Regions from separate parts of the Bradyrhizobium sp. JR4.1 genome, predicted to be linked through region 3. Evidence: predicted binding sites of a transcription regulator. Region 3 holds the regulator's gene; each other region holds the start of a gene.
The links. The regulator PhoB, encoded in region 3, activates phosphate uptake and scavenging genes when phosphate is short. The targets are predictions, from matches to a motif close to TGTCATNNANCTGTCAT.
Positions count from the first base shown of each region.

Region 1: a site for PhoB is predicted at 9,131-9,147, ahead of ABIB90_RS21035 (Orn/Lys/Arg family decarboxylase). Genes of this name have one in related genera too.
Region 2: a site for PhoB is predicted at 1,635-1,651, ahead of ABIB90_RS32490 (UDP-2,3-diacylglucosamine diphosphatase). Genes of this name have one in related genera too.

Region 1 is NZ_JBEPRY010000010.1:161,677-172,027, reverse strand. It holds gene hyi (hydroxypyruvate isomerase) at 1-775, shown strand, start outside; gene ABIB90_RS21085 (2-hydroxy-3-oxopropionate reductase) at 789-1,676, shown strand; gene ABIB90_RS21080 (DUF1236 domain-containing protein) at 1,792-2,175, shown strand; gene ABIB90_RS21075 (VanZ family protein) at 2,219-2,596, opposite strand; gene ABIB90_RS21070 (thiamine pyrophosphate-dependent enzyme) at 2,673-3,275, opposite strand; gene ABIB90_RS21065 (decarboxylase) at 3,286-3,852, opposite strand; gene ABIB90_RS21060 (hydroxyacid dehydrogenase) at 4,120-5,169, shown strand; gene ABIB90_RS21055 (hypothetical protein) at 5,204-5,437, opposite strand; gene ABIB90_RS21050 (flagellar basal body rod protein FlgC) at 5,337-5,735, shown strand; gene ABIB90_RS21045 (hypothetical protein) at 5,929-6,141, shown strand; partial or broken gene ABIB90_RS21040 (GNAT family N-acetyltransferase) at 6,146-6,722, opposite strand; gene ABIB90_RS21035 (Orn/Lys/Arg family decarboxylase) at 6,729-9,086, opposite strand; gene ABIB90_RS21030 (xanthine dehydrogenase family protein molybdopterin-binding subunit) at 9,190-10,351, opposite strand, start outside.
Region 2 is NZ_JBEPRY010000023.1:66,440-76,790, reverse strand. It holds gene ABIB90_RS32495 (glycosyltransferase family 4 protein) at 1-785, opposite strand, end outside; gene ABIB90_RS32490 (UDP-2,3-diacylglucosamine diphosphatase) at 799-1,611, opposite strand; gene thiD (bifunctional hydroxymethylpyrimidine kinase/phosphomethylpyrimidine kinase) at 1,796-2,596, opposite strand; gene ABIB90_RS32480 (Lrp/AsnC ligand binding domain-containing protein) at 2,726-2,971, shown strand; gene ABIB90_RS32475 (c-type cytochrome) at 2,995-3,924, opposite strand; gene ABIB90_RS32470 (CHRD domain-containing protein) at 4,080-4,496, shown strand; gene ABIB90_RS32465 (cystathionine gamma-synthase family protein) at 4,572-5,867, opposite strand; gene ABIB90_RS32460 (c-type cytochrome) at 6,210-6,656, opposite strand; gene ABIB90_RS32455 (xanthine dehydrogenase family protein molybdopterin-binding subunit) at 6,777-9,086, opposite strand; gene ABIB90_RS32450 (GNAT family N-acetyltransferase) at 9,236-9,760, opposite strand; gene ABIB90_RS32445 (DUF1127 domain-containing protein) at 9,811-10,089, opposite strand.
Region 3 is NZ_JBEPRY010000001.1:556,078-566,428, forward strand. It holds gene ABIB90_RS02805 (GcrA family cell cycle regulator) at 1-222, shown strand, start outside; gene phoB (phosphate regulon transcriptional regulator PhoB) at 442-1,149, opposite strand; gene phoU (phosphate signaling complex protein PhoU) at 1,173-1,889, opposite strand; gene pstB (phosphate ABC transporter ATP-binding protein PstB) at 1,901-2,722, opposite strand; gene pstA (phosphate ABC transporter permease PstA) at 2,719-3,564, opposite strand; gene pstC (phosphate ABC transporter permease subunit PstC) at 3,569-4,558, opposite strand; gene pstS (phosphate ABC transporter substrate-binding protein PstS) at 4,658-5,671, opposite strand; gene ABIB90_RS02840 (ATP-binding protein) at 5,815-7,113, opposite strand; gene ABIB90_RS02845 (putative bifunctional lysylphosphatidylglycerol flippase/synthetase) at 7,147-8,202, opposite strand; gene ABIB90_RS02850 (hypothetical protein) at 8,552-8,683, shown strand; gene ABIB90_RS02855 (haloalkane dehalogenase) at 8,711-9,643, opposite strand; gene ABIB90_RS02860 (TetR/AcrR family transcriptional regulator) at 9,640-10,230, opposite strand; gene ABIB90_RS02865 (hypothetical protein) at 10,351-10,351, opposite strand, start outside.

The sequences.
Region 1 (10,351 bases), on a different contig from region 3:
CGCCGCCAACCTCACCATGCTCTTCAACGAAATGCCGTTCGTGGACCGCTTCGCCGCGGCCAAAGCGGCGGGCTTTTCCGGGGTCGAGTACCTCTTCCCCTATGATTTCGACAAGGCGCTTTTGCGCGAGCAGCTCGACCGCCATGGGCTGACGCAGGTGCTGCACAATCTGCCGGCCGGCAATTGGGCGGCAGGCGAGCGCGGCATCGCGATCCTGCCGGATCGTGTCAGCGAGTTCCGGGACGGCGTGTTTCGCGCCATCGACTATGCCAAGGCACTCGATTGCGAGCAGCTCAACTGTCTCGTCGGCATCGCGCCTGTCGATGCCGACCCGCGTGAGCTCAACGAAACGCTGGTCGGGAATCTGCGGTTTGCAGCTTCGACCCTGACGCGCGAGAACATCAAGCTCCTGGTCGAGCCGATCAACACGCTCGACATTCCCGGCTTCTTCCTGAACGGCACCGAGCAGGCCGTGCAGCTGATCTCCGAGGTGCGCTCCAACAATCTGTTCATCCAATACGACATCTATCACATGCAAATCATGGAGGGCGATCTCGCCCGCACCATGCAGGAATATCTGCCGCAGATTGCGCACATCCAGCTCGCCGACAATCCCGGCCGCAACGAGCCCGGCACCGGCGAGATCAACTATCCCTTCCTGTTCCGCCATCTCGACGCGATCGGCTATCGCGGCTGGATTGGTTGCGAATACAAGCCGCGCACCACGACGCTGGAAGGCTTGTCCTGGCACGCGGCGCAGACTTTCGAGACCTGAGGAAACCGTAGACATGATCGACATCGGCTTTATCGGACTTGGCACCATGGGGCGGCCGATGGCCGGCCATCTTCTGGCTGCAGGCCATCGCGTTCTCCTGCACGATGTCGGGCCGGTCGCACCCGAGCTGATCGCGGCCGGCGGCGTTGACTGCAAGTCAAGCAAGGAGGTCGCGGAGGAGGCGGATGCTGTCATCATCATGGTGCCGGATACCCCGCATGTGGAGGCCGTGCTGTTCGGCAAGGACGGCGTCGCGGGCGGCATTTCCAAGGGCAAGATCGTAGTCGACATGAGCTCGATCTCGCCGCTGGCGACCAAGGAATTTGCGAAGAAGATCGAGGCGCTCGGCGCGGATTATCTCGATGCACCGGTGTCAGGCGGGGAGGTCGGTGCCAAGGCGGCAAGCCTCACCATCATGGTCGGTGGCCCCGAGCGCGCCTTCAACACCATGAAGCCGATCTTCGACCGGATGGGAAAGAACGTCACCCGCGTCGGCGCCAATGGCGACGGCCAGACGACGAAGGTCGCCAACCAGATCATCGTCGCGTTGACGATCGAGGCGGTCAGCGAAGCGCTACTGTTCGCGTCGAAAGCCGGTGCGGATCCGGCGCTGGTGCGGCAGGCCCTGATGGGCGGCTTTGCGTCGTCCCGGATTCTCGAAGTGCATGGCGAGCGCATGGTGAAGCGCAATTTCGATCCCGGCTTCCGCATCGAGCTGCACCAGAAGGATCTCAACCTCGCGCTTGAAGGCGCCCGCGCGCTCGGCCTGTCGCTGCCGAGCACGGCAGTGGCGCAGCAACTATTCTCGTCCTGCGCCGCGCATGGCGGCAAGGGCTGGGATCACTCGGCGATGGTGCGCGCGCTGGAACTGATGGCGGGCCACGAGATCGCGGCGGCCTGAACTGTTACCGGGTAACAGTCTCCGGTTTTGGTGCCGTCTAGATCGGGCGGGGAACCGGAACAATGATCCGGCCCCGCGGTTGAAGGCGCACAACAATCACTGGAGACATAAGCACATGAAAACCCGTCTTGCGATTTCGTTGGCTGCCGCGTCGCTGCTGGCGTCGAGTGCGGCCTTTGCTCAGTCGACGACCGAAGAGGGCGCCAGGAACGGCGCACGCGCGGGCGGCGACATCGGCGGCCCGGTCGGAGCGATGGTCGGTGGTACCGTCGGGGCGGCGGTCGGCGCTGGTCTGGAAATCCCGAATGCGATCCTCGGCGGAATTCCGCGTGATGATTCGGTCGTGGTCCACGAGCGCGTCGTGGTCGGCGAGCCGCTGCCGCCGACCGTGGTGCTGCGGCCCGTGCCGAACTACACCGAATATCGCTATGCGGTCGTGAACGATCGCCGCGTGATCGTGGAGCCGCGCACGCGCCGCGTCGTCAAGATCATCGACTGATCGATCAGAGCGTGAGCTTTGAAGAGACGGGCCCTGCGGAGCGTCACTCCGCGGGGCCTTGACTCGAGAGGGCCGAATTTACGCGAAACCGCGTCATGGCCCAATCGGCGATGGCCGCCAGCGCGAAGCCGATGCAGGTGGTGCCGGCATCGACCAGAAAGTCCTCCAGCCGCGGATGTCGTCCCGGTGCCCAGAATTGCATCAGTTCGAGCAGGCCGATCAGCACCACGGCGATGGCTGTCGCCGACAGGCGGCGGCGCGGATAGGCGAAGCCGAAGGCTAGTCCCACCAGGACGAAGGCAAGGGCATGCTCGCCGTCCTGGCCAAGGTCGGAATGGGGCCGCAGGCCGGGCGGACCGAGGGTTGCAAAGGCGACGGCGGCGGCAAGCAGCCAGGCAGAGGAGCGAACCAAAATGGACATCCGGACCGCTTAGCACGGATTGCAGCAGCTTGCCGAGGCGCCGGGATCAGATCGCCGTGTAGTTAATGACGAAACGTTAAAGCGGCTCGCGCACGCCCAGGCCGTGCATGAAGCGTTCCCGGATTTGTACGGGATCGCGTCGGGTGGCGCCGACGCCGGGCTTGTCATCGATACGAACGGCGATCAGGCTGGGCTCGCCAGCCGACATGGCTTCCTCGACCAGACGCTCGAAATCCTCCTCGTCCGCGGCCCAGGCGCTATTGGCAAGCCCGGAGCCGGTCGCGATGGCGACGATGTCAGCTACGTTCGCGGCCGGTGTCGGCTGCGCGCCGGTGATCTGGTAGATGCCGTTGTCCATCACGATCATGATGAGGTTCTTCGGCTTCAACGCCGCGATCGTCGAGAGCGCGCCGAGCTGCATCAGGAGCGAACCATCGCCTTCGAGCGCAAAGACGCGCCGGTCCGGTTGCGCCAGCGCCACGCCCAGCGCGATCGGGAAGGCGAGGCCCATGCTGCCGAGCATGTAGAAATTCTGCGGACGGTGGCCGGCGGCCCAGAGGTCGAAATTGGTATTGCCGATGCCGCCGATCACGGCTTCCTCGTGCTCGAGTTTCGCGATCAGGCGCGAGGTGACGTCGAAGCGGTTCATCACTTTAGTGTTGCGCGCGTCTGTCTTCATTTGGCCGTCCTCACTTGTCGAACACCTTGCCGCCCGCGAGCAGCGGGTTGAGGATCAGCGCGACTGGCGCCTGCGTCGTGATGGCCTGCTTGATCGAACGGTCGGCAATGAATTCGAGCTCGTCGAGCCGGGTGATGGTGTGATGCTCCAGCGCCAGCGAATCCAGCACCGGACGCATGGTGCGGCAGACCAGTGACTGGCCGTAATTGAATTCGCCGAGCGTGCCGCGCTCAGACACGAACATGATCAGCGGAATCTGGTAGGGCACCGCAAGCGAGGCCAGCACGTTGGCGAGCGTCGCAAACCCCGAGGTCTGCATCAACACCGCGCCCCGTCGTCCGCCCATCCAGGCGCCCGAGACGATGCCGACGGCCTCCTCCTCGCGGGCGGTGGCAAAGGTGGTGAAGAACGGATCGGCGTGCAGGTTCTTGATCAGCGGCGTCAGCACGCGGTCGGGCACGTAAGGGACGAGGCTGATCTCGTTCCGCTTCAGCGTTTGCAGGACGATGCCGTGCCAGCTCTTGTCGCTGGAGGTCTGCGCCGCCTCGGACGAGGTCTGTTGCTCCGCAATCGGCATTGCGTTCTCCCTTCGGCCGCGCATGCTTCTTGGTCTTTTGCCTTTGTCGTGGCCATCGTCTTGGCCGTCGCGGCGGTCTGCCGAACTTGACGCAGGCAGCGGGATTGTCAACATGTCCGGGCTGCACCGTGATCTGCGCCAGACGGCCTGCCGCGGCCGGTGCCGCCGTGTCATAAGCGGCAATAACAAGAGAACGGAGGAACGTATGAAAGGATCGCGCGCCGCGCTGGCCCTGCGGATCTCCTGGAGAAAGCCGGAAGGGTCCTGATGTCCGTCAACAGCAAGCGCGTCTTCTACGTTAAATATCTGGCCAATCCGATCTATATCGACATTCTGAAGGCGCGGCCCGACGTCCGGCTCGATCGCATCGAGAACGAGAGCCCCGAGGAATATTTCGCGCCGATCATCGAAGCGGCTCATGTCTACCAGATCGGCGCCGCCCGTGACGAACTGGCCCCGCATTTCCATGTCGATGCTGCCTTCCTGAAGCGCGCGCCGAACCTGCTGCTCGTCTCCAGCAACGGCGCTGGATTCGATCCTGTTGACGTCGAGGCCTGCACCGATGCCGGCGTGCTGGTCGTCAACCAGTCCGGCGGCAACGCCCATTCCGTCGCCGAGCATGCGCTGGCGATGATGCTGACGCTGTCCAAGCGCATCATCCAGTCCGACCGCAAGCTCCGCAGGGAGTCCAACGTCAACCGCAACGAACTCGTCGGCAACGAGATCGAGCACAAGACCGTCGGCATTATCGGCCTCGGCAATGTCGGTCGCCGCATCGCCGCGCTGTGCAAGGGCCTGTTCGGCATGAAGGTGCTTGCCTACGATCCGTACCTGACGGCCGAAATGATGGCCGAGCGGGGCGGCGAGAAGGTCGAGCTCGACGAGCTCTTGCGCCGTGCCGACTTCGTCTCGATCTCCTGTCCGCTCGACAAGGGCAGCCGCAATATGATCAGCGTGCGCGAGTTTGGGTTGATGCAGCCGCATGCGTACTTTATCACCACGGCGCGTGGCTTCATCCACGATGAAGATGCGCTGCTCCAGGCGTTGCGTGACAAGCGCATTGCGGGCGCCGGTCTCGACGTCTGGTCGAAGGAGCCGCCGCCGCCGGAGCATCCGCTGCTCCAGCTCGACAACGTGCTGGCGAGCCCGCATACGGCCGGCGTCACGATCGAGGCGCGCCAGAACATGGGCCGCATCGCCGCCGAGCAGGTGCTGGATACGCTCGACGGCAAGCGCCCGCCGCGCATCATCAATCCCGAGGTCTGGCCGCGCTATGCGGAGCGGTTCAAGCAGGCGTTTGGTGTGATGCCGGCGTAGGGCGCGCGAAGTCTGATCGTGCTCCGATCGCTGGTTACGAGGATGAAAACAGAAAGCGGCGGATTTTACTGATGGCGTGAGTGAACACGTATGACTTGTCCTGTAGATCAGGGTTCATGAGCATATTTTCGATTGCGACATCCGGACTTTCCGCGGCGAGTTTGCGTGTGAACGTGGCCGCGAGCAATATCGCCAACATTCGCACGACAGGCCCGCTACCTGCGTCAGGCGGATCGAGCACATCGGCCAGTGCGGTCAGTTCGAGCATTAGTCCGACGTTTCCCGCGGCTTATGTGCCGTTGCGAGTCGATCAGGTCGACCAATCGAGCGGCTCGACGCCGGGCGGTACGTTCACGACCGTGTCGGCGGTTTCGCCGAGCTTTACCGCACAATCCGACCCAAGCGCCCCCTTCGCAAACCAGGACGGCCTGGTCGCCGCGCCGAATGTCGATCTCGCCAGCGAATTCGTTCAACTGGCGACCGCGAAGTACAGCTTCATTGCCAATGCGAAGGTCATTCAGGCCTATTCAGAAACGACAGAGTCGCTACTCGACATCACGACGTGATGTCGGCGCGGGCGCTCGTGTCGCGCGCGCCTTCCGCAGGCCCCTAGGCAGGGCGGGGGTGGTTGACGGATTGAGCCGACGACTGTCGGCGGGCGGGAACCGCGCCCCGACCTTGATCCGCATCAAAATCTCCCTCCCGCAATCCGGCTAAATGGGATTAGAGTGAGCGCCGCCGGGGCAGGCAGGAGGTCCCATGTCAACTTATGTGGTCAGGTTCATGAAGGACGTGCTCGGCCAGTACGGCCGGCAGATCGAGGTGTGCCAGGGCACGCTCGAGATCGACGCTTCCGACGAGAACGAAGCCAGAGAGCGGGCGAAGGCGAGGTTTTGCGAGGACCAGGCACTGCACCACTGGTCCTTGCATGCCGACCGCATCCAGGTCAGACCGGCTGACTTTCCGTCGTGAGGGCCTAGCGGCCGGGCGCCGTGACGGGCGGCGGCGCGGTGACGCCGGCACCGAGCGAGCGCTGTACCATGACGGTGTCGGACCAGTGACCGTTGCGATAGGCGACACCGCAGAGCAGGCCGGCGCGCGCGAAACCGAACTTCTCGTGCAGCGCCAGCGAGGGGGCATTGTCGGCATCGATATAGCCGATCATCTGGCGGAAGCCGGCCGCCGCACACGCGTCGATCAACTCCTGCAGCAATAGCCGTCCGACTCCGCGGCCGAGATGGTCGTGGTGCACATATCGAATGCTTGGCGGCGTAGCGATAAGCTGGACGCTTGCGGAACAGTACCGCATAGGCATATCCCACGACTTCACCACGAAAGGTCGCGACCAGATGCGGCAGGCGGGTCTGCTTCAGGTTCTTGCGCCGATCGCGCAGATCGTCCGGCTCGGGCGCACCGGTTCCCTCGACATCGCGCGGCACGCCGTTGCGGACGTGATGGCGGTAGATCGCCAGCATCGCATCGACGTCGCTCTCGCGTGAGGGCCGGACCACGACTGGCCCGTCATCCGGGCGCGCAATCGCAGTTTCGTTCATCGGCACCTACCCGGCAACGACGTAAGTATAGAGCCCGATGCGCCCCTGCGCATCGATCTCCTTGTAGACGCCCTGGATTTCCACATCGAAGCCCGGGAACGTGTTGAAGCAGGTCTCGAACATCTTGAGATAATCCAGCATGGGCTTGGCCCGTTCCGTCAGCCGCTCGCCGGGCACGATGGTTGCGATGCCGGGCGGATAGACCACGAAGGGCGTGGTGGCGATGCGGCCCGTGATCGCCTCGATCGGCAGATAGTCGACATCGTTGCGGAACAGGTAGCGCGCGGCATCGCGGGGCGACATCGCGATGTCAGGCATGTGCTCGGGCATGAACTGCCGGGCCTGGAGTGCGCTGACGTCGGCGGCACGGAAGAAACGGTGCATATCGCCGCAGAGATCGCGCAGCCGCACGCCGGCATAGCGCGCCTGCCGTCGCTGGCAGAACTCCGGGATGGCGTCGGCCAGCAGCGCATTGTCGTCGTGCAGCCGCTTGAATGCGACGAGACCGGAGATCAGCGTGCCCGCCTTGCTTGCTTCGACGCCCGGAGTGAGCAGGAAGAGCAGGGAGTTGAGGTCGTTCTTCTCGGGGACGATGCGGTTCTCGCGCAGATATTGCGCGACGACCGGCGCGGGGATGCCGTGCTCGACATAGGCGCCGGTGATGCGATCGAAGCCGGGCGTGAGCAGCGTCAGCTTGTTCGGATCGGTCATGGCAAAGCCCTCGCTGAGGCCAGGGAAGCCATGCCAGGCGCTGTCGGGGGAGAGCTGCCACAGCGCAGGGTTGGTGGCGAGTTCGTCGGTGGAGAGTGTTTCCCAGGCGACGTTGTGGGCGGCGCCGGCGCGGCTGACGTCGGGAATTGCGACGCGGTCGGGGACGAAGGGTTCGAAGAACCAGCGGCGGTCCGGAGTCTGCTCCTTCTCCTCGAACTCCCGGCGCATCGCGCGGATTTTCTTGCGCAACTCGATGCCGAGCCGGATCGTGTCGTCCCACAACACTTCGCCGGAGCGGCCCTTCATCATCTGTGCGCCGACGTCGAGCGAGGCGAACAGCGGGTAGAATGGCGACGTGGAAGCGTGCTGCATGAAACTTTCGTTGAAGCGGCGGTGCTCGACGCGCCGTTTCTGGCCGCGGATGTGACGATCCTTGATGTGGATCTGGGATGCCTGCGAGAAGCTCGCGAGCTGCTTGTGGGTCGACTGCGTCGCGATGATGCCGGGAGCCTCGGGGGGAAGGTTGGTCAGCCCCATGGCGAAGCGGCCGGCATAGAGCGGGTGGAATTTCATGAAGCCGGCCCAAGCCTCGTCGAACAGGATGTACTCGCAGAGATGGCCGATGCGCTTCAAGATCATCTCGGCGCTGTGAATGGTGCCGTCATAGGTGCACTGCTCGACCACGGCGACGCGGAACGGCCGCTCCTTGCGCCAGGCGTCCTTGTCCGTCACCAAGGGATGATTGCGGATCGTCTCGCGCAAGGTTTTCTCGTCGAGCATGTCCCAGCGCATCGGGCCAATCAGGCCCCAGGCGTTGCGGATGGTCGGCACGTAGACCGGAACGCCGCCATTGATCATCAGCGCGCCATGATGAGCGGCTTTGTGATTGTTGCGGTCGAACAGCACGAGATCGCCGTCGGTGACGAGAGCGCCGAGCGCGATCTTGTTCGATGTCGAGGTTCCGTTGAGCACGAAATAGGTCTTTTCCGCGCCAAAAATCTGGGCGGCTTCCTTCTGCGCCCTTAGCGCGGGACCTTCGTGGGTGAGGAGGTCGCCGAGGTCGAGCACGGAATTGTCGAGGTCGTCGCGGAACACGGACTCGCCGAGATGTTCGACGAACACCCGCCCGATCGGACTGCGGTTGTAGAACACGCCGCCATTGTGGCCTGGACAGGTCCAGAGCTGGTTGCCCTCTTCGGCATAATCGACCAGCGCGCCGAAGAAGGGCGTCTTCAGCGTCTCCGCATATTGCTTCAGACGGCTGATCAGGTTCTTGGCGATGAAGGTCGGTGTCTCCTCGGACAGGAAGACATAACCGTCGATGAAGTCGAGCACCTCGACCGGCAGATCCTCGAACCGCTTGCGCCGGATCAGGAGGATGATCGGGAAATCGAGGCCGCGCCGCCGCATCAAATTGATCAGCGCCGAGGTCTTGCCCTCTAGGCCCTTCTTGCCCCAGTCCACCACCATGCAGCCGATCGCGGCATCGGTCTGCACCGCCATCTCCGCGTCCTCCAGCTTGCGGGCGCGAACGACCTCGAAGCCGGAACGCTGGATCTCCTCGATGATCTGGTTGAAGCGGACACCTTCGAGGTCGTCGGCGTCGAACACAGGTGCGGCGAACAGGAAGTTGAAGCGCTTGAAATAGTCCATGTCATGTCCCGAATGTGCGAGACCGACAGGTCTCGACACATTTGATGACAGCTGGATGACAGGGAGCGCGATCCCGAGCGGGCCGGGTCGGATGACCATCGGCTCAGTCCAGCAGCTTGTCCAATGTGATCGGGAAGCGGCGGATGCGTTTGCCGGTGGCGTGATAGACGGCGTTTGCGATCGCCGCCGGGACGCCGACGATGCCAATCTCGCCAATGCCCTTGATGCCGAGCCCGTTGATGTGCGCGTCCGGCTCGTCGACGAAGATCACGTCGATGTCGTGAACATCCGCATTCACGGGAATGTGGTACTCGGCGATGTTCGCGTTCATGATCCGACCGAAGCGATGATCCATCACCGTCTCCTCATGGAGCGCCATCCCGATCCCCCAGACCACGCCGCCCATGATCTGGCTGCGGCCGGTCTTGGTGTTCAGAATCCGCCCGGCCGCAACGGCGCTCACGACCCGCGTCACGCGAATGACGTTTAGCTCTTCGTCCACCTTGACCTCGGCGAAGACGGCCGAATGGGTGTTGCGCGCGTGTTTCTTGTCCTCACCGAACTGGTTGAGCTTTTCCTTCTCGATACGTTCGACACCGCCATGGCGCATCGCGTCGGCGATCGAGACTGCGCGGCTGTTGTCGCTGGCGCTGGCAATGCTGCCGTCGGTCAGCACCGTATCGACAAGCTCGGCGCCGGCGACCGGCGAGCCTGGCATCTTCCCGGCCAGAGCTAACAGCTCCTTGCGCACTTCCTCGGCGGCTGCGAGCACCGCATGTGCGCTCGAGGCGGCCATCCAGGAGCCGCCCTCGACAGGCGCCTGCGGCAGACTGGAATCTGCGAGCCTGACGCTGATGTTCTCGATTGGCAGGCCGAGTGCGTCGGCTGCGACCTGAGCGACAATGGTGTAGGTGCCGGTGCCGATGTCCGATGCGGCACATGACACCTCGGCATGTCCGTTCGACGTCAGCGCGATACGGACGGCGACCGGCATCTGCAGTGCTTCCCACACACCCGTCGCCATGCCCCAGCCGACCAGCTCCTTGCCGTCGCGCATCGAGCGCGGCACAGGATTGCGTCTGCTCCAGCCGAAGGCGTCCGCGCCGCGCGCGTAGCATTCGCGCAACTGCTTGCTGGTGTAGGGCAGGTTTTCGCTCTGGTCGCGATCCGAGTAGCACTTCAGCCGCAGTTCGACCGGGTCGAGCTTGAGCGCGACGGCGAGCTCGTCCATGGCGCATTCGAGCGCGCAGACGCCCGACGCCGCG
Region 2 (10,351 bases), on a different contig from region 3:
AGCGCCTCGAGCAGAACGAGGCCGAACGTGTCGGTCTTGCTCGGAAACACGAAGACATCGGCGGCAGCGTAAATGTCCGCCAGTTCCTCGCCATGCTTTTCGCCGAGGAAGATCGCATCCGGATAGGCCTCCTCCAGCGCGACACGCGCCGGACCATCGCCGACGATCACCTTGGTGCCGGGCAGGTCGAGGTCGAGGAACGCCTCGAGATTCTTCTCCACCGCGACCCGGCCGACCGAGAGGAACACCGGTGCCGGCAAGCAGAGATCGATCGCGCGGGGATGGAACAAATGGGTATCGACGCCGCGCGGCCACAGCACGACATTGTCGAAGCCGCGCTCGGTCAGCTCGCTGGCGAGCGCCGGCGTTGCCGCCATCACGGCGCGGCTGGGGCTGTGGAATCGGCGCAGTGCCCGCCAGATCAGCGAGCCCGGCACCGGCACGCGGGCGCGGACATATTCGGGAAAGCGGGTGTGGAAGCTGGTCGTGAAGGGCAGCTTGCGCTGGCGGCAATAGCGCCGGACCATCAGGCCGATCGGCCCCTCGGTCGCGATGTGGATGCTGTCGGGGTGCGCCTCTTCGATCAGCTTCGCGATTCTGCCCGGGCGCGGCATGGCCAGCCGCACGTCGCGGTAGCTCGGCATCGCAAAGGTGCGGAACGATTGCGGCGTCAGGAACGAGAATTCGACGTCGAGACTTTTGGCGGCGTCGGCAAGCTTGGTCAGCGTCCGAACCACACCGTTGACTTGCGGGTGCCAGGCGTCGGTCGCGACCAGGATGCGCATCAGGCTGCCCTTGTCATGCAGCTCTGGCTGCAACCTGCGGGACCTGTGCCGGCTTCTCGGCCTGGTCCGCCCAGGTGATGATCTCGAAATGGCCGTCGTCGTGCTCGACCAGCGCCGTGCAGCTCTCGACCCAGTCACCGCAGTTCATGTAGCGGATACCGCCCTCGTCGCGGATCACCGCGTAATGGATGTGGCCGCAGATCACGCCGTCGGCATCGTGGCGCCGCGCCTCGGCGGCGAGCGCCTGCTCGAACGCGCCGATATAGTTGACGGCGTTCTTGACTTTCTGCTTCGCCCATTGCGACAGCGACCAATAGGGCACCTTGAACATGCGCCGGAAGAAGTTGACAAAGCGATTGAGCTGGATCGCGAAGTCGTAGGCCTTGTCGCCGAGATGGGCGAGCCAGCGTGCGTTCTGCACCACGAGGTCGAAGATGTCGCCGTGGATGACGAGATAGCGCTTGCCGTCCGCACCGGTGTGGACGGTGTTCTCGACCACGTCGATGCCGCCGAAATGCGTGCCGTAATAGTTGCGCAGGAACTCGTCGTGATTGCCGGGGATGTAGATCACCTTGGCGCCCTTGCGCGCCTTGCGCAAAAGCTTCTGGACCAGGTCGTTATGCGATTGCGGCCAATGCCAGCTCGATTTCAGCGCCCAGCCGTCGACGATGTCGCCGACGAGATAGATCGTGTCGGCATCATGGAAACGCAGGAAGTCGAGCAGAAGGTCGGCTTGAGAACCGCGGGCTCCGAGATGAACGTCGGAGATGAACAACGTGCGAAAGCGCCGCTTCGGGCTCTCGTCACTCACATCGTAACTTCCCATGCGCCAGCCTGTAACAATGTCCCGTGACAGGGGGATGACCAATTGAACCTTTGAGGCACCTTCGGATACGAATCGCGCTTGCCTCGCCCACCCCGCGAATATCAGTCGCATGCGACAATCAGGCGACATGGCGCCTCAGCGCCCTCCGCAAGAACCCGGAACTGCGGCGCGCTCGCGAGCGGCGTCAGTAAAATTTGTGGAAATGATGGATCGGGCCGTGGCCGTGACCGACGCTGAAGCGGTCGGCGGCCGCGATCGCCGCGCTGATCCAGGTCTTGGCGTTGCGCACGGCGTGCTCGAGATCCTCGCCCCTGGCGAGCCCGGCGGCGACCGCCGAGGACAGCGAGCAGCCGGTGCCATGGGTGTTGCGAGTGGCAACGCGCGGCGCGGCGAGCGCGATCGTGGTGCTGGCATCGACGAGATAGTCGATGCTCTCGGCGCCCTCGCCGTGCCCGCCCTTGATCAGGACTGCCCGGCAACCGAGCGCCAGCAGTCGGCGCCCCTGGCTCTCGATCTCAGCCTCGCTGGCCGCGACCGGTTCGTCGAGCAGAGCCGCGGCCTCGGGCAGATTGGGTGTGATCACCGAGGCCAGCGGCATCAGTTTGATGCGCAGCGCGTCGACGGCTTCGGAGGCGAGCAGGCGATCACCCGATGTCGCCACCATCACGGGATCGAGCACGACATGCCGGGGTGCCCAGCGCGACAGCGCGGCCGCGATCGCATCGATGCTGGCCGCTTGCGCCACCATCCCGATCTTGACCGCGCCGACCTCGAGATCGGAAAACACCGCGTCGATCTGCGCGGTGACGAATTCGGCGGGCACCGCGTGAATGCCGGTGACGCCGCGGGTGTTCTGCGCGGTCAGCGCCGTGATGGCGGAAGCGCCAAAGACGCCAAGCGCAGCAAAGGTCTTCAGGTCGGCCTGGATGCCGGCGACGCCGCTCGAATCGGAGCCGGCAATGGTCAGCGCGACGGGCGTCGTCATGGGGCGATTTTCCGCGTTTTCGAAGCCATGGCCCGTCCTAGCGCGCCTGCCTCAACCCAGCAAGTTCGCTTGCTAAATCCGGCCGGGTTTGGCCTATTAGCCGCCAGATATGCTTTCGGAGTGACCGCGATGGTTCCCTTTTTCGTCCAGATCAAATGCAAGCTCGGCCAATCCTATGTGGTCGCCAATGCGCTTGCCGAAGCCGAGATCGCCTCCGAGATCTATTCCACGGCCGGTCAATACGACCTGCTGGTGAAGTTCTACGTCGACAACGACACCGATATCGGCCACTTCGTCAACGAGAAGGTGCAGGTGCTGCCCGGCATCCAGGACACCCTCACCATCATCACCTTCAAGGCCTTTGGCGCGAGTTGACCGTCCGGAAAGGGCGGGCCTGATCAGGCGCCGCCCTCCTTGCGCTTGGGGCGCGGCGGACCGTCCACCGGCGGCAGCGATTTGAGATAGTCTGCCATCGCCGCGAGATCGTCGTCCGGCAATTGCGAGGTGTTCTTGATCACCCGCGTCATCGCGCCGCCGACGCTGTCGCCGTCGGGCAATTCGCCGGTCTTCAGGAAATAGGCAATATCCTTCGCGCTCCACTCGCCAATGCCCTTCTGGGTGATGTTGGGCACCCATCCCTCGCCTTCCGGATTGGGACCGCCGGCGAAGCGTTGTCCGGCCATGATCCCGCCGAGCGCGTTGCGCGGGCTGTGGCACTCCGCGCAATGGCCAAAGCTGTTGACGAGATAGGCGCCGCGATTCCACTGCGGCGACTTCGCGCTGTCGGCGACGAAGGGTTCGCCGTCCATGAACAGGAACTTCCAGATGCCGACGTTGCGCCGGATGTTGAACGGAAAGCGCACGTCGTGGTCGCGCACCTTGCCTGCAACGGCCGGCAGCGTTTTCAGGTAGGCAAAGAGATCGAGCACGTCCTCGCGCCTGGCGTGCTGATAGGACGTGTAGGGAAAGGCCGGAAAATAATGCCGTCCGTCCGGCGCGACCCCGTGTATCACCGCGTTGACGAATTCTGCGTCGCTCCATTTGCCGATGCCGTCGGTCGGATCGGACGAGATATTCGGCGCGTAGAACGTTCCGAACGGCGACTTGATCGCGACGCCGCCGCCGAGCCTGAGACGATCGGGCTGGTCGGGGACGGCATGACATGAGGCGCAGCCGCCGGCGTTGAACATCACCTGGCCATTGGCAAGATCAGGGACGCGGGCAGGCGCGGTGCCGGCGGCCGCCACCACCGGCGCGCTGAGCCACCAATAGACGCCCGCTGCGGCGAGTGCGGCGAGCAGCGCCACGGAGATTGTTCGTCGCAACATGCGGTCCTTTCGTCGTCGCGGCGAAGCTTATGACCGATGCCCTCGCGGCTCCAGCCACGAAGAATTTAGCCCACCGCGGCCTGAAACGGGAATAAACTGAAATGCCGGCTGTTGGAAGTTTGGCAGCCCAAACGGGTTCAGCAGGGAGAAAAATCATGAACAAGATCGTCATCGCCATGTCAGTGCTTGGCGCCGTTGCTTTTGCGGGTTCGGCCAGCGCCGAAAAGCTGAAAGCAACGCTCGACGCCAAGTCCGAGGTCCCCGCAACGACCAGCAGCGGCACGGGAACGGCTGATCTGGACTACGACGCCGCCAGCAAGAAGCTGTCCTGGAAGGTCACCTATTCCGGCCTGTCCGGCCCTGCCACCGCCGCGCATTTCCACGGACCTGCCGAGCCCGGCAAGAACGCCGGCGTCGCGATCCCGATCCCAGGCGCTGCCACCAGCCCGGCCGAAGGCTCGGCGACTCTGACCGACGCGCAGGCCGCCGATCTGCTCGGCGGCAAGCTCTACGTCAACATCCACACCGCGGCCAATCCGGGCGGCGAGATCCGCGGTCAGGTGACGAAGTAAACTTCGCACAGACCAGCAAAGGGCGGCCGCCATAGCAGCCGCCCTTTTCGATTCCCCGTAACCCTGGCGCAGACATCACACCTCAGGTTCGGCTGCGTTCAGCGCCTGCGCGAGGTCGGCGATCACATCCGACGGGTGTTCGATGCCGATCGACAGCCGGATCGTGGAATCGAGCACACCGATTTTCCGGCGGATGTCGGCGGGAACGCCAGAGTGGGTCATGGTGGCGGGCAGGCTCGCAAGCGACTCCGTTCCACCGAGGCTCACCGCCAGCTTGAGGATCTGCAGCGCATTGAGGAATTTCATGGCGGCGGCCTTGCCGCCGACGATGTCGAACGAGAACGTGGACCCCGCCCCTGTGCATTGCCGCGCAAACACAAGTCCATCCGGCGACGCCGCCTCGTGATGACCGAGATAGTGCACCTTGGCCACTTTTGGATGATCGCGCAGATAGTCCGCCACGAGGCGCGCATTCGCATCGGCCTTTTCCATGCGCAGGCTCAGCGTCTCGAGCGACCGGTTGATCATCCAGCAGGAATGCGGATCGAGCTGGGTGCCGATGGCGCCCCGCAGCGCCTTGATGCCTTTCACGACCGCCTTCGCCCCGAGCGCGGCGCCCGCGATCAGATCTGAATGACCGCCGACATATTTCGTGAGCGAGTACAGCGAAATATCCGCGCCGTGCTCGATCGGCCGCTGAAACACCGGTCCGAGCAGCGTATTGTCGCAGGCAATGATCGGAACGTGTCCTTGGGTCTTTCCGATGGTCTCGGCGACACGCCGCATCATCGCGATGTCGACCAGCCCGTTGGTGGGGTTGGCCGGAGTTTCGATCAGAATCATCGAAACCCGGCCCTTGCGCATGGCCTCCTCCGCGGCCTGGCTGACCACAGCTTCGTCAACGCCATCGGCGAAGCCGACGGCGCCGATCGACAGACGCGCAAGCGTATTCGTCAGCAGGGTTTCGGTCCCGCCATAGAGCGGCTGGGAATGCAGAATGACATCGCCGGGGCGGACGAACGCCAGGATCGTGGTCGCGATGGCCGCCATGCCGGATGAGAACAGCGCACAGCTCTCGGTGCGCTCGTAGATCGCGAGCCTGTCCTCGACGATTTCACTGTTGGGATGATTGAAGCGCGAATAGACCAGGCCCGCGCCCATCCCTTCCGGCGGCTCGCGCCGGCCGGAGACGAAATCGAAAAAGTCCTGCCCGTCCTCGGCCGTCTTGAACACGAAGGTCGAGGTCAGGAACACCGGCGGCTTGACCGCGCCTTCCGACAATTGCGGATCGTAGCCATAGGTCAGCATCAGCGTTTCCGGATGCAGCATATGGTTGCCGATGTGCGTCTTCGACGGGAACGGTTTGACCATGGCTTGTCTCGCTGTTGCTGATTTGAGGTGCTCGCCGCGGGTTGGAACTCCTGATGTCCTGAATGAGTCAGGAGCGGGATGCGTCGGCGTCAAAAGCTCACGCCAATGCCGCGGCGGCTGGAGCAAAGATAGCTGCTCCGGCAGCGATCCGTCAGGCCTTGCGGATAGAATTTCCAGCGGCGACACGCGACGCAATAAAAAGGGCGGCTGCTTTCGCAGGGCCGCCCTTCTTGATTCCCAGTAGCCCGGATGGAGCGAAGCGCAATCCGGGGCAGTCTGTCAGCTCGTGTGGATTCCCGGATTGCGCTGCGCTCCATCCGGGCTACGAATCTTTTCCTTCCGTCAACCGTTCTTCACGCGAAACGTCTCGTGGCAGCCGCCGCATTCCTTGCCGACCGCGGGAAAATTCGCCTTGAGCGAGTCGATATCCTTGATCTTGCCCTTGGCCTCACCGACGACCTTGGCGAAGCTCGCGATCTTGGCATCGAACCCGGCCTTGTCCTCCCAGATCTTCGGCGAGGCACTGTAGTCGCCCTCGGGCTTCATGCCCTTTGCGCTCGCCGGAAACAGGTTCGGCAGCTTCTTGGCGGTGTCCTCGAACTGCGCCAGCGCGCTGTCCACCGTGGCCTGGTCGTAGGGTTTCTCGCCCTTCACCATCGCCGCCACTGCGCCGGCGTTCTTGCCGTTGCCCTTCATCAGGGTCTGGACCTCCTTGACGGAGTCCTGTTGTGCCCAAACCGCGCCCATGCCGAGCAGGAGCGCGCCCCCAACAACCAACACTCGCTTCATTCGCAAAGTCCCTTTCCTTGATGCAGAATTGCCTTGATGCAGGATCGCCGTGCTGCACGATCGTGCCGACCCCTCAATGGGGCCAACACCGCTTGGCAGACTTCATTCCGTGAAAAATTGTCACAGGCTGTGACGGCGATGGTGCTCGTTGACGGCGATCCACACCCGCTCCGGGGTCGCCGGCATATCGATGTGGTCGATCTTGTATTCGCGCCAGAGCCCGTCGACGATGGCATTGACGACGGCCGGGCAGGACCCGATTGCACCGGCCTCGCCCGCGCCCTTCACCCCCAGCGGATTGGTCTTGCAGGGGACGTTGGCCGTCTCGAACACGAAGTCCGGCCCGTCCGCCGCGCGCGGCAGCGCATAGTCCATGAAGGTCGCGGTGACGAGCTGGCCGTCGCCCGCACCATAGACCACCTGTTCCATCAGCGCCTGGCCGATGCCCTGCATCGCGCCGCCATGGACCTGGCCCGCCAGCAGCAGCGGATTGAGCGTCATGCCGAAATCGTCGACGATCACGTAGTTGACGATTTTGATGATGCCGGTGGCCGGATCGATCTCGACCTCCGCGACATGGGTGCCGTTCGGATAGGTGCCGTCGGCGCTGGCAAAGGTCGCGCTCGCATTGAGCTTCGACGGATCGACGCCGGGACGCTTGGCAAGATCGGCGAACGAGATCGAACGGTCGGTGCCGGCGATGCGTACCAGCCCATCGGTAATCTCGAGGTCGCCGGCACTGGCTTCCAGCGCCTGCGCTGCGATCTCCTTGAGCCGCGCGCCGAGCTCGCGGGTCGCACGCTCGACGCTGACACCGCCTGACGGGATCGAAGCCGAGCCGCCGGTGCCGAGGCCGGTTGCGATCATGTCGGTGTCGCCCTGGTGGACGTGCACGCGCTCGGGCGCCACGCCGAACTGCTCGGCAACGATCTGCGCATAGGCGGTCTGATGGCCCTGCCCGCTCGACTGGGTGCCGATCAGGACGGTGATATCGCCATTGGGGTCCATCCGCACATTGGCGGTCTCCTCGCCCATGGTGCCGCAGACCTCGACATAGCTCGCAAGTCCGATGCCACGGATCAGGCCGTTCTTCTTGGCCGCCTTGGCGCGCTTGCCAAACTCCTTCCACTCGGCGATCTCCATCGCGCGCTTCAGATGCGCAGCGAAGTCGCCGGAATCGTAGACCTTGCCGGTCGCGGTCTTGTAAGGCAGCGCCTTCGGCTGAATGAAGTTCTTGCGGCGGATGGCATCTGGCGTCATGTCGAGTTTTCGCGCGCAGGCGTCCACCAGACGCTCGATGACGTAAGCAGCCTCGGGCCGCCCCGCGCCGCGATAGGCATCGACCGGCACGCTGTTGGTGAAGATGGTCCGCACCCGGCAGTGGAACGCCTGGATGTCGTAGAGGCCCGGCAGCATGCCGGCGCCGCCATGCGGGATATAGGGCCCGAAGGTCGACAGATACGCGCCCATGTCGCCCATCAGGTCGCAATCCATCGCGAGGAACTTGCCGTCGTCGGCCAGAGCCATCTTCGCGGTGGTGACGTTGTCGCGGCCCTGCGCGTCGCCCATGAAATGCTCGGTGCGATCGGCCGCCCATTTCACCGCCTTCTTCAGCTTTCGCGCGGCGACTGCCAGGAGGGCGTATTCCCGATAGGGAAACAGCTTCGTGCCGAAGCCGCCGCCGACGTCGGGGCAGATCACCCGCATCTTGTCGGTCGGGATGTTGAGCACGTTCTGGCAGAGGATATCGCGCAGGCGATGGCTGCCCTGACTGCCGACCGTCAGCGTCAGATGGTCGCGCTTGGCGTCGTATTCGCACACTGCCGCGCGCGTTTCCATGAAGTTCGCCACCACGCGCGGATTGACGATCGAGATCTCGGCCACCGTATGCGCTTTGGCAAACGCCGCTTCGGTCGCTTTCTTGTCACCGATCGAGACGTCGAACAGCACGTTGCCGGGCTTGTCCGGCCAGACCAAGGCTGCGCCCTTCTTCACGGCGTTGACGACCCCGGTCACCGCCGGCAGCGGGCTCCATTTGACGTCGATCGCCTCGATCGCGTCGCGGGCCTGGTCGATGGTCTCGGCCACGACGAAGGCAATGGAATCGCCGACATGGCGAACCTCGTCCTTGGCGAGGATCGGGTAAGGCGGGCCCTTGAACGGGTCGGTCTCGAGATTGAACAGGCACGGCAGGTCACCGAGATCGGCGACGTCGGCCGCGGTCAGGATCAGCGCAACGCCGGGCAAGCCGCGGGCGCGGCTCGCATCGATGGTGTATTTGGCATGCGCATGCGGCGAGCGCAGCATCAGGCAGCGCAAAGCGGCCTGCGGCGCATAATCGTCGGTATAGCGGCCCTTGCCGCGGATCAGCGCGTCATCCTCCTTGCGCAACACACTTTGGCCAACGCCGAACTTGATGGGAGCCGCCATTTTCTCGTCCCGTTTCTCATGGTTGTTTTGCCGGCATATTGCCGTGGAAAAACTGGCAAGGCAAACGGGTTTCGGCGGGCCACGCCTGTCAAGGCCGATGATTCGAACCGCCCTCGGGCCTTCGGGCAACCCTGACGCGCAGCTGCCCCTCAATGGCCGAATTTCCTGACCATAAGATATTTGTCATACGTGATATGACCTATGCGGACTGCAGCGGGATCCGTGCCGTAGACCTCGAATCCATTGCGCTTGTAGGTCCTGATCGCAACGGTTGCTTCGAGCAGGACCTCAAGATGTACCTGCTCGACGCGTGCCTCGGCATGGTCAAGAAGCTCCTTGACGAGTCGATTTCGGATTCCTTTACCTTGGCCATCTTCCCTCACGTAAACCGTGAAGATGTGACCCCTGGGCTGCGACCGAAGAGCTGGCGACACGTAGAAGCCCGCGACTCCGATCAGATTTCCCCGCCAGAAGGCGCCAAGGATCGCTCCGCTGAGCCAATGCCGATAGGCAGTCAGCATCGCCTCTCCGCCCTCGTCCTCTTCGGCAGAACCAAACGTTTGAGGGTGCGTCCGAAGCGCCTCCGCGCGAATGTCACGAAAGAGGTCGAGATCATCGACAGTCAATCGGCGGATTTCCAAGTCCGCCGGGGCACCCGGCGCATGCGACATCATCGTCGCCTCCTCTCCTAGTCGCTGCGAATGTCGGCAGGACCGCTGGTCTGTCACATCCCACCGCGGCCCCACAGGGTCCTCGCATTGTCTCTCAGCCTATCGACAGCCCGTTCCGGCGAGATGTAGTCAATCTCGCCACGCGTTAGGCCGATATCCATCAGCTCCCTGTCACTCAGGTCCTGCAAGGCGATTTGTGGACCCTGCCGCCCACGCCAGTCCTGGAGCGCACGCCAGTATTGCGCGAGCGAGCCTAGGGTGCTCCGCGTCGATGCAAGTTCGAGGGGAAGCCCCTCGGCCTCGGATGGGATGTTCGTCTGTTGGGGTGGCATCGCATGCTCCTGCTGTTGTGCCGGCAGGGAGCGTGGCCAAACAAAAGGCCCCGTCCGATGCCGGCGGGGCCTGGTGGAAAGATGTCGTCGTCGAATTCTTAGCGCGCGACTCCTTCCACGGCCCAGCCGAAGCGGGTCATGTGAATGCAGTTGAGTTTGCGCACTGATTTGATCATGCGCTGCGATTACCACAGCAATCGCCCAAAATCAAGAGATGTGTGGAGGTTCGCTGCATCCTGGAGGCGAGTCCCTACCTGAGGGT
Region 3 (10,351 bases):
GTCACCTACGACAACGTGGTGCCGATGAGCCAGCGGCTGTCGCTGCTCGAATTGAACGAGGCGACCTGCCACTGGCCGGTCGGCGATCCCTCGAGCCCGGACTTCTTCTTCTGCGGTGGACGGGCGCTGTCCGGCCTGCCCTATTGCGCCCAGCACTCGCGTGTTGCGTACCAGCCGGCGTCGGATCGGCGCCGCGCACCGGTGAAGCCGGGTCCGCGGTAATCACGGCAAGTCGTCGCGCAAAGACAGTTCAATAATTTCAGTGTCGTCCTGGCGAAAGCCAGGACCCATACTCCGAGCACGAAGTAGTCGTGCGAAAGGGGTAACTCGGAGTCTTCGCCAAACCACTCCCTGTGGTTATGGGTCCCGGATCAGCGCTCGCTTGTCCGGGACGACATCGGAGAATGCAGGGACAGCTCGCCAACAAACAAGCCTGCAACCCTACACCTGCTCCGCCTTCGCAAACCGATCATCCAGCGCGTAGCCGGCGCCGCGGACGGTGCGGATCGGGTCTTGCTCGCGGCCGAGATTGAGCAGCTTGCGCAGGCGGCCGATATGCACGTCGACGGTACGCTCGTCGATATAGATGTCGCGGCCCCAGACGCTGTCGAGCAGTTGCTCGCGCGAGAACACCCGGCCCGGGTGCTCCAGGAAGAACTCCAGCAGGCGATATTCGGTCGGACCGAGATCGATCGGCCGGCCTGAGCGCGCCACGCGGCGCTTGTCACGGTCGAGCTCGATGTCGCCAAAAGCAAGCACGGTGGCGAGCCGCTCGGGGCTCGCGCGCCGCAGCAGGCCCTTCACGCGCGCCAGCAGCTCCGGCACCGAGAACGGCTTGACGATGTAATCGTCGGCGCCGGTCGCAAGACCCCGCACCCGCTCGCTCTCCTCGCCGCGCGCGGTGAGCATGATGATCGGGAGCTGCTTGGTCTCGGGACGGGTGCGAAGCCGCCGGCACAGTTCGATGCCCGACAGGCCCGGCAGCATCCAGTCGAGCACGATCAGATCGGGGATGTGCTCCTTGAGGCGGGTGTCGGCGTCGTCGCCGCGCATCACCGTCTCGACGTCATAGCCGTCGCCTTCGAGGTTGTAGCGGAGAAGCTCGGTCAGGGCTTCCTCGTCCTCAACCACCATAATGCGTGCGCCCATCGGGTCGTCGCTCCCTTAAGTCTTCAGGTGTTCGGTACCGTGTTGGCGAAGGTCGTCATGTCGCCCTTCGGCCGCTTGTCGGTGATCGCCTGGCCCTCGATCATGTAGAACACGGTCTCGGCGATGTTGGTGGCGTGGTCGCCGATCCGCTCGATGTTCTTGGCGCAGAACATCAGGTGAATACAGAACGAGATGTTGCGCGGATCCTCCATCATGTAGGTGAGGAGCTCGCGGAACAACGAGGTGCAGATGGCGTCGACTTCCTCGTCGCCCTTCCACACCGCCATCGCCGCCGGCAAATCATGCGCGGCATAGGCGTCCAGCACCGACTTGACCTGCTGCTGCACGAGGTCGGTCATGTGCTCGAGGCCGCGGAACAGCTTGAGCGGATGGAAGTCCGTTTCCAGCGCCGCGACGCGCTTGCCCATGTTCTTGGCGAGGTCGCCGATGCGCTCGAGATCAGTCGCGACGCGCATGGCGCCGACGATCTCGCGCAGATCGACCGCCATCGGCTGGCGGCGGGCGATGGTGAGCACCGCACGCTCCTCGATGCGCTTCTGCAGCGCGTCGAGCTCGGTGTCGATGGCAACGACGCGCTGGCCGAGCGGGACGTCGCGGCGGATCAGCGCGTCGACGGACTCGACGATCATGCGCTCGGCGATGCCGCCCATCTCGGCGACCAGGCGGGTGAGTTCCTGGAGGTCGGTGTCGAAAGCCTTTGCGGTATGTTCGGAAGCCATGTCGCGTCTCCTCAGCCGAACCGGCCGGTGATGTAATCCTGCGTGCGCCGGTCGGTCGGCGACGTGAAGATCTTGCTGGTGTCGTCGAACTCGATCAGCTCGCCGAGATACATGAAGGCGGTCTTGTCGGAGACGCGCGCCGCCTGCTGCATGTTGTGGGTGACGATCGCGATCGTGTAATCCTCGGACAGCTCCTGGATCAGCTCCTCGACCTTGGCGGTCGAGATCGGGTCGAGCGCCGAACAGGGTTCGTCGAACAGGATCACCTCGGGCCGCACCGCGACGGTGCGGGCGATGCAGAGGCGCTGCTGCTGGCCGCCGGAGAGCGACAGGCCGGAGGCGTTGAGCTTGTCCTTGACCTCGTTCCACAGCGCGCCGCCGCGCAGCGCCTTCTCGACGCGGCCGTCCATTTCGGACTTCGAGATCTTCTCATACAGGCGGATGCCGAACGCGATGTTCTCGTAGATCGTCATCGGGAACGGCGTCGGCTTCTGGAACACCATGCCGACGCGGGCGCGCAGCAAATTGAGGTCCAGCTTGCCGTCGAGGATGTTGGTCTGGTCGAGCATCAGCTGACCAGTGGCGCGCTGGCCGGGATAGAGGTCGTACATCCGGTTGAAGATGCGCAGCAGGGTCGACTTGCCGCAGCCCGACGGACCGATGAACGCCGTGACGCGATTGGCGCCCAGCGTCAGGTTGATGTTCTTCAGCGCGTGGTGCTCGCCGTAATAGAAGTTCAGGTTGCGCACGGTCACCTTCGGGGGCGCCTCCGGCAGCACCGGCGCGTGGGGCAGCCCACCGGCCGCGCTCATCGATACGGAAAGATCACTCATTTTGCGGTCCTCTCGGCGCCAAGGATGCGCGCGCCAATATTAAGGGCAAGAACGGTCAGGGTGATGAGCAGCGCCCCGCTCCAGGCCAATTGCTTCCAATAGGCATAGGGGCTCTGCACGAAGTTGTTGATGGTGACAGGCAGGTTCGCCATCGTCTTATTCAGGCCGAGGCTGAAGAACTGGTTCGACAGCGCGGTGAACAGCAGCGGCGCAGTTTCACCGGCGACGCGAGCGGTTGCGAGCAGCACGCCGGTGATGAGGCCGGAGCGCGCGGCGCGATAAGCGATCCGCTTGATCACCAGCGAACGCGGCAGGCCGAGCGCCGAGGCCGCCTCGCGCAGCGCGTTCGGCACCAGCAGCAGCATGTCCTCGGTCGTGCGCAGCACCACCGGGATCACGATGACCGCGAGCGCGAGCGAGCCTGCGATCGCCGAGAAGCCGCGCATCGGCACCACCACCGCGCCGTAGATGAACAGGCCGATGATGATCGAGGGCGCCGAGAGCAGGATGTCGTTGATGAAGCGGATCACCGAGGTCAGCCGGTCATTGCGGCCGTATTCGGCGAGATAGGTGCCGGCGAACATGCCGAGCGGCGCGCCGATGCCGACGCCGATCACGGTCATGATCAGCGAGCCGACGATGGCGTTGAGCAGGCCGCCCTCGTTCGATCCGGGAGGCGGCGTGTTCTCGGTGAACAGCTGGACATTGAGTCCCGCCAGTCCATTGTAGAGCAGCGTGATCAGGATCAGCGCGAGCCAGGTGACGCCGAAGGCCGTTGCGGCGATGCAGAGCCCGCGAACGACGATGTCCTTGCGGCGGCGGCGTGAATAGATCGGATTCATGGCGCTAGTTCCCCGCCTTCTTTTCCAGCCGCATCAGCATCAGCCGCGCCGCTGCAAGCACGAAGAAGGTCAGCACGAACAGCAGGAGACCGAGCAGGATCAGGCCGGACTGGTGCAGGCCGTCGCTCTCGGCGAACTCGGATGCGATCGCCGCCGAGATCGTGGTGCCCGGCGCGAAGATCGACGACGAGATCCGGAACGAGTTGCCGATGATGAAGGTCACCGCCATGGTCTCGCCGAGCGCCCGGCCGAGCGCCAGCATGACGCCGCCGATGACGCCGACGCGGGTGTAGGGGATCACCACGCTGCGGACGACTTCCCAGGTGGTGCAGCCAACGCCGTAGGCGGCTTCCTTCAGGACCGGAGGCACGGTCTTGAACACGTCGACCGAGATCGAGGTGATGAAGGGCAGCACCATGATGGCGAGGATCAGCGCGGCATTGAACAGGCTGAGATAGGACGGGGGACCTGCGAAGATCGCGCCCAGCACGGGCACGCCGTCGAAGATCTTGATCATGAAGGGCTGGAACGTGTTGGCGAGGAACGGACCCAACACGAAGAAGCCCCACATGCCGTAGATGATCGAGGGGATGCCGGCGAGCAGCTCGATCGCCATGCCGATCGGGCGGCGCAGCCATTGCGGGCAGAGCTCGGTGAGGAAGATCGCAATGCCGAGACCCACGGGGATGGCGATCAGCATCGCGATGAAGGAGGTGACGAGCGTGCCGTACATCGGCCCGAGCGCGCCGAGCACCGGCGGATCAGCGGACGGCGCCCAGCGCTGCGTCCACAGGAAAGAGACTCCGAATTCCTTCATCGCGGGGAAGGCGCCGACGATCAGCGAAATGATGATGCCGCCGAGGATCAGAAGCACCGAGATCGCGGAGAGCCGCGTGATCCAGTAGAAGGTAACGTCGCCGAGCTTGAACGCGCTCAAGGCCTTGGCGCGATCATAAGGTCCGGCGTCGTCGATTACATCGCTCTGAACGGCCATCTCTGCCACGCCGATCCCCTGTACTAAAATAGTATACGTTTTTTGTTGGTCCGTGCCCCGGATGCGGCTCAGCGCATCCGGGGCACGAGCGTCGCGAACCTAGCTCTTGATTTCGGCAGCCCAGGTCTTCTCGATCAGCTGAACGACCGGGTCCGGCATCGGGATGTAGTCGAGCTCTTCAGCCGCCTTGCCGCCGCTCTTGAAGGCCCAGCGGAAGAACTTGATGGCTTCCTGCGAGGCCGCCTTGTCGGTGGCGTCCTTGTGCATCAGGATGAAGGTCGCCGCCGTGATCGGCCAGGATTTCTCGCCGGGCTGGTCGGTCAGGATAACGTAGTAGCCGGGAGCCTTGGCCCAGTCGGCGTTGGAGGCGGCCGCCTGGAAGGCTTCGACGGTGGGCTGCACCGGCTTGCCGGCCTTGTTGACGAGACCGGTGTAGGTCAGCTTGTTCTGCTTGGCATAGGCGTACTCGACGTAGCCGATCGAGTTCTTGGTCTGGCTGATGTTGCCGGACACGCCTTCGTTGCCCTTGGCGCCGACGCCGACCGGCCACTCGACCGCGGTACCCTCACCGACCTTGCTCTTCCAGTCCGCGCTGGCCTTGGCGAGGTAGTTGGTGAAGTTGAAGGTGGTGCCAGAGCCGTCCGAACGGCGGACCACGGTGATGGCCTCCGAGGGCAGCTTCACGTTCGGGTTGAGCTTCTTGATCGCGGCGTCGTCCCATTTGGTGATCTTGCCGAGATAGATGCTGGCCAGCGTCTCGCCGTCGAACACCATCTCGCCGGGCTTCACGCCCTCGATGTTGACGACGGGAACGATGGCACCCATGACCATCGGCCACTGGACGAGGCCGTCCTTCTCGAGCTGCTCGGCCTTGAGCGGCGCATCGCTGGCGCCGAAGGTCACGGTCTTGGCCTGGATCTGCTTGATGCCGCCGCCGGAGCCGATCGACTGGTAGTTCAGACCGTTGCCGGTCTCCTTCTTGTAGGCGTCAGCCCATTTGGAATAGATCGGGAACGGGAACGTCGCACCGGCACCGGTGATATCGGCAGCAAAGGCCGCCGTCGTCGATGCGGCGACGATGCCAGCAGCGACGAGTGTTTTGAGGAAATTCATGCTGGTCTCCATACAGGGGAGCGAAGCGCCATCCGCGCCCGATCGCGCTCCCCGTGCCGCCCCTTTAGGAGCGGACAGCTGAGCTTTTACGAAGGTTTGGTGACAGTCGGATGACAGTGTTAAGCAGCTGAAATCGCTGGAATTTAGCTCAGAGCCGCAGGCTTGCCCTGGGGGAAACAGGCGGTGAAAGTGGCGCCCTGCTTGGGCACGCTTTCGATCAAAAGCCGGCCGCGATGGCGGTTAAGAATATGTTTCACCAGGGATAATCCGAGCCCTGTCCCGCCCTGCGAGCGGCTGTCGCCGACATCGACCCGGTAGAACCGTTCGGTCAGCCGCGGCAGGTGCTCCGGCGCGATGCCGGGGCCGAAATCCCGGACCAGGACCCGGATTTCCTGAGTTCCATCAGGGGCGGCGCCTGGCATCAGCGACACGATGACGCGACCGCCCGCGGCGCCGTATTTGAGCGCGTTCTCGATCAAATTCTCGAACAGGCGGAGCAGCTCCTCGCGGTCCCCCGCGATCAGTACCGGGGTCTCAGGGAGCTGGGTCTCGACCTCGACCTGGCGTTCCCGCGCCAGCGGCTCGAGCCCGTCGGCGACCTGCAAGATGATCGGCAGCAGGTCGACCAGGGTGTCTGGCCGCACATGGGCGGACAGTTCCACCCGCGACAGCGACAGCAGATCGTCGATCAGGCGCGCCATCCGGGTGGCCTGGTTGTGCATGATGCCGAGGAAGCGCTCGCGCGCCTTGGGATCGTCCTTGGCCTGGCCCTGGAGCGTGTCGATGAAGCCGGACAGCGCGGCCAGCGGCGTGCGCAGCTCGTGGCTGGCATTGGCGACGAAATCGGCCCGCATCTCCTCGACCCGACGCAGCGGCGTCTGGTCGTGGAAGGTCATCAGCATGCATTTGTCGGCGCCGCCGAAGGTGGTCGGCACCGGCACCGGCGTGATGGTCAGCTCCATCCAGCGATCGACCGGGACATGGTCGAGATAGGTCGCGCGCCGCGGCTCGGTGGTCGCGATCGACTCGCGCAGCGCCGTGATGATCTCGGGCGAGCGCAGCGCGAACTGGGCAAGCTCATTCCGGCGCAGCGCCGGCGCGAGCTGGGCGGCTGCGGCGTTGAGATGGATGACGCGGCCGGCGCGGTCGAGCAGCACCGCGGGATCGGGCATGCCGGCAACCACCGCGGCGACCGCCGCGCTCTCGACCGGGTTGACGCGGCGGGTCTCTTCGCGCGAGGCGGCGGTATCGTGCAGGCGCCACGGGATCAGCGCTGCGACCGCGACGCAGAGGAAAACCGCGATGGCATGCAGTGCCGACAATTCGCCCAGCGAGACCACCACCGACAGCGCCAGCGCCGCGGCGATCAGGATGACGGTCGAGTGCCGCAGCCGGTCGGACCAGGGCTGGGAGGAGGGAGAAGATGGGGCGTCGATCGCCATCGGGGCGGGCTTCTCCAAAGGACGTTGCGCCGGTCAGGCGCCGCTGTCGCTGCGCTTTCTCACGTAAGCGGCTTTAGGCGCGGGCCCGGGGTCGAGCTTGAGCGCCGCCTGCTGCAGGCGCTTCGATCGTGCGCCGATGATAACTTCGCGAAACGTCAGCAAGATTACAGATATGACGAAAGGGGACAGATAATAGAGGACGCGGAACAGCAGCATCCCGCCCAGCAGCTCCTCGCGGTCCATCTGCCAGAGCCCGACCAGCATGGCCGCGTCGAACACGCCAAGGCCTCCGGGCGAATGGCTGGCAAAGCCGAGCAGCGTGGCCGAGACGAAGATCACCGCGACCACCACGAAGCCGAGATTGGGCTCGTCCGGGACCAGCACGTACATCGCCAGCGCGCAGAAGCCGAGATCGATGATGCCGATCGCGATCTGGAGCAGCGTCAGCGGGCCGCCCGGCAGCATCACGGTCCAGGGCCCGCGGCCGACCATCCGGGGCTGGGTCCAGACCCAGACCACGTAGGCGACCAGCCCGACGATGATCATCATCGCCAGCATCCGGTTCAGCCAGGGCGGAAGCATGTCGATCGAGGCCGCGGCCTCCGGATGATAGGAGATGCCGAGGCCCAGCACCGCGGCATTGCCGAGCCAGAAGGTCAGGCCGGCGAGGAAGCAGATCTTTGCGACGTCGATCGCGTTCAGGCCGTAGGCGGAATAGATGCGGTAGCGCACCGCGCCGCCGGTGAAGACGCTGGCGCCGACATTGTGGCCGATCGAATAGCTGGTGAAGGCGGCGAGCGCGTTGATGCGATAGGGCACGTGGGCGTGGCCGATCGCGCGCACGGCGAACAGGTCGTAGAAGGTCAGCGTGAAATAGCCCGCGGCGACAAACAAAGCCGCCAGCGCAATCTGGCTCGGCTCGGTGCTCTTGATCGCTTCGAGGACTTCGTTGACATCGATGCCGCGCAGCATGTGGTAGAGCACATAGCAAGCGATGCCGATGACAGCGACGCTGATCACAACTCCAAGCTTATGCAGGATTTGCTTCTGGCGCAGAAACGTCATCGCTCTGCGTATGGCTTCCAGCATCTAGACCTCGAACAACGCTTCAGCGGCCGGGGTGGCCAGCGAACAGGCGGACGACGCACGGGCACTCGACGAATCCTCGTCAGCGGCTCCGGCATCGCGCATGCCCCCTGCCCCTCCACTAGCGCGTTTTGGGGCGGAGTGGAATTCGACAATTCGAACAAAAAGTCGTGGCTTCAAGGTTTTAGGCAGGTTGCGGGCTCCTGATGCACGGTTTGGCGCTTTCGGCGGCAAGCCTGACGCGAATCTCCATGGCAATCCTGCGCAGACGCCATGAAGTTTTGATGATTTCGGCCGTACAATGTTCCGTCACGGCTTAAGTCGAAATCAATCTATGGGCGGGATTCCGCTGTTGAAAGAGGGTCGCTCCGCGCGCGGCCGCTGCGGCGCGCACGATTACGTGGCCGACGGCTCGCGCTCGATCATCCGGTTGCACTGCGACATCACAGACGTCATCGCGGCCGCCGGCCAGCGGCCGCGATGAGCATGTCGTTCGGAGGTAGCGTTCTGCTCAGGCCGCAAGCTGCGGGCGCACCGCCTCGATGCCCGCGATCCAGCCGGCGACGGAGCGCCCGATCGCCTCGGGGTGATCCTCCTGGAGGAAATGCAGGCCGGCGCCGAGACGAACCAGCGCGCAGTGCTTCAGGGAGGCTGCAAACCGTTCGGCGAATTCCGATGCGACCAGAGCTCCGGGCTCGCCGGTGAACAGGAGCTTTGGATAGGACGACGCGGCCAGCGCTGCATGCGCGGACTGGAGCGCCTCATAGACGTCAGCAGGCTCGCCTCCGATCGGCAGTTCGCGCGGAAGCGCAAGAACGGGCCGGCGGCTCTCCGGTGTCGGGAACGGCGTGCGATAGGGCGCCATCTCGTCCTCGCTGAGCTTGCGCACGATGCCGCCCGGCAGCACGCGCTCGACGAAGGCATTCGCCTCGAGGATCATCGCCTCGCCCTCGCCCGGCGTCCTGAATTTGCGGAAGGCCGCCCGCGCCGCCCCGGCGTGCTCCTGCTCTGCGGCAACTTCTGTGTCGTGGAAGTCCTGCCAGGTCGGCATCGGACGGATGAATTCCATGAAGGCAAGGCCGCGCACGAAATCCGGCCGGCGCTCCGCAAGATGAAATGCGAGCGCCGTGCCCCAATCCTGCGCGACCAGATAGGCCGACGTAAGGCCGCGCTGTTCGATGAAGGCATCGAGATAGCGGACGTGATCGAAGAAGCGGTAGTCGATGTCGGGCTTGTCGGACTGACCGAAGCCGATGTTGTCGGGCGCGAGGCAATGCGCGACCGGTGACACCAAAGGCATGATGTTGCGCCAGATGTACGAGGAAGTCGGATTGCCGTGCAGGAAGAGCGCGACCGGCGCGTTCTGCGCGCCTGCCTCACGATAGGCCATGCTGCTTCCGAGGACGGACGCTTTGCGAATCTTGATCTCGATCTGCTTGGTCATGTCAGCTCCTTGAACACGGTTTGGAATGCGATGGTCTTGAAACGTTCGAGCGCTTTGGGATTGCGGTCGACCTTCATGCGCAGGATCGCGCCCTGCCAGGACGCGAGCAGGAAGTCGGCGAGCTCCTCAGGCTCGAAATCGGAGGCAATCTCGCCGCTGGTTTGGGCATCCCTGATGCAGGCGGCGAACGGCATGCGCCATTCAGCAAAGATGGCCGCGAGGCGCCCGCGCAGCATCTCGCTGCTGCCGGTCGCCTCCAGACTGAGATCGCCAATCAGGCAGCCGCGGCCGTAGCCGTCCGCTTCGAGCCGGCCAGTGATGATGTCCAGGTAGCGCTTCAGCCGCGCCCGCGGGGTCAGCGAGGTGTCGTCGAGCGCCTCGGCGACCAGCGCCCTTGTGATCTCGAAGTAGCGGTCGAGCACCTCGGAGGCGAATGCTTCCTTTGAGCGGAAATGATTGGTGAAGGACCCCTGCGGCGCGCCCGCAGCAGTGGTGACGTCGCGCACGCTGGTGCCGTGATAGCCGGTCCGAAACATGACCTTCAGGCCGGCGTCGAGAATGGCGTCTTTGAGTGAGGGCTTTGGCATGGCGTTATAATACGTACGTACGTATTGATGTCAAGCGCCACATCCTCGCCCTTGAAATCTGATGGCGGAGCAGGTGATGAGCGCGATAGCGGGCGCGCGTTTGCCTCTCAGCTCAGCCGCT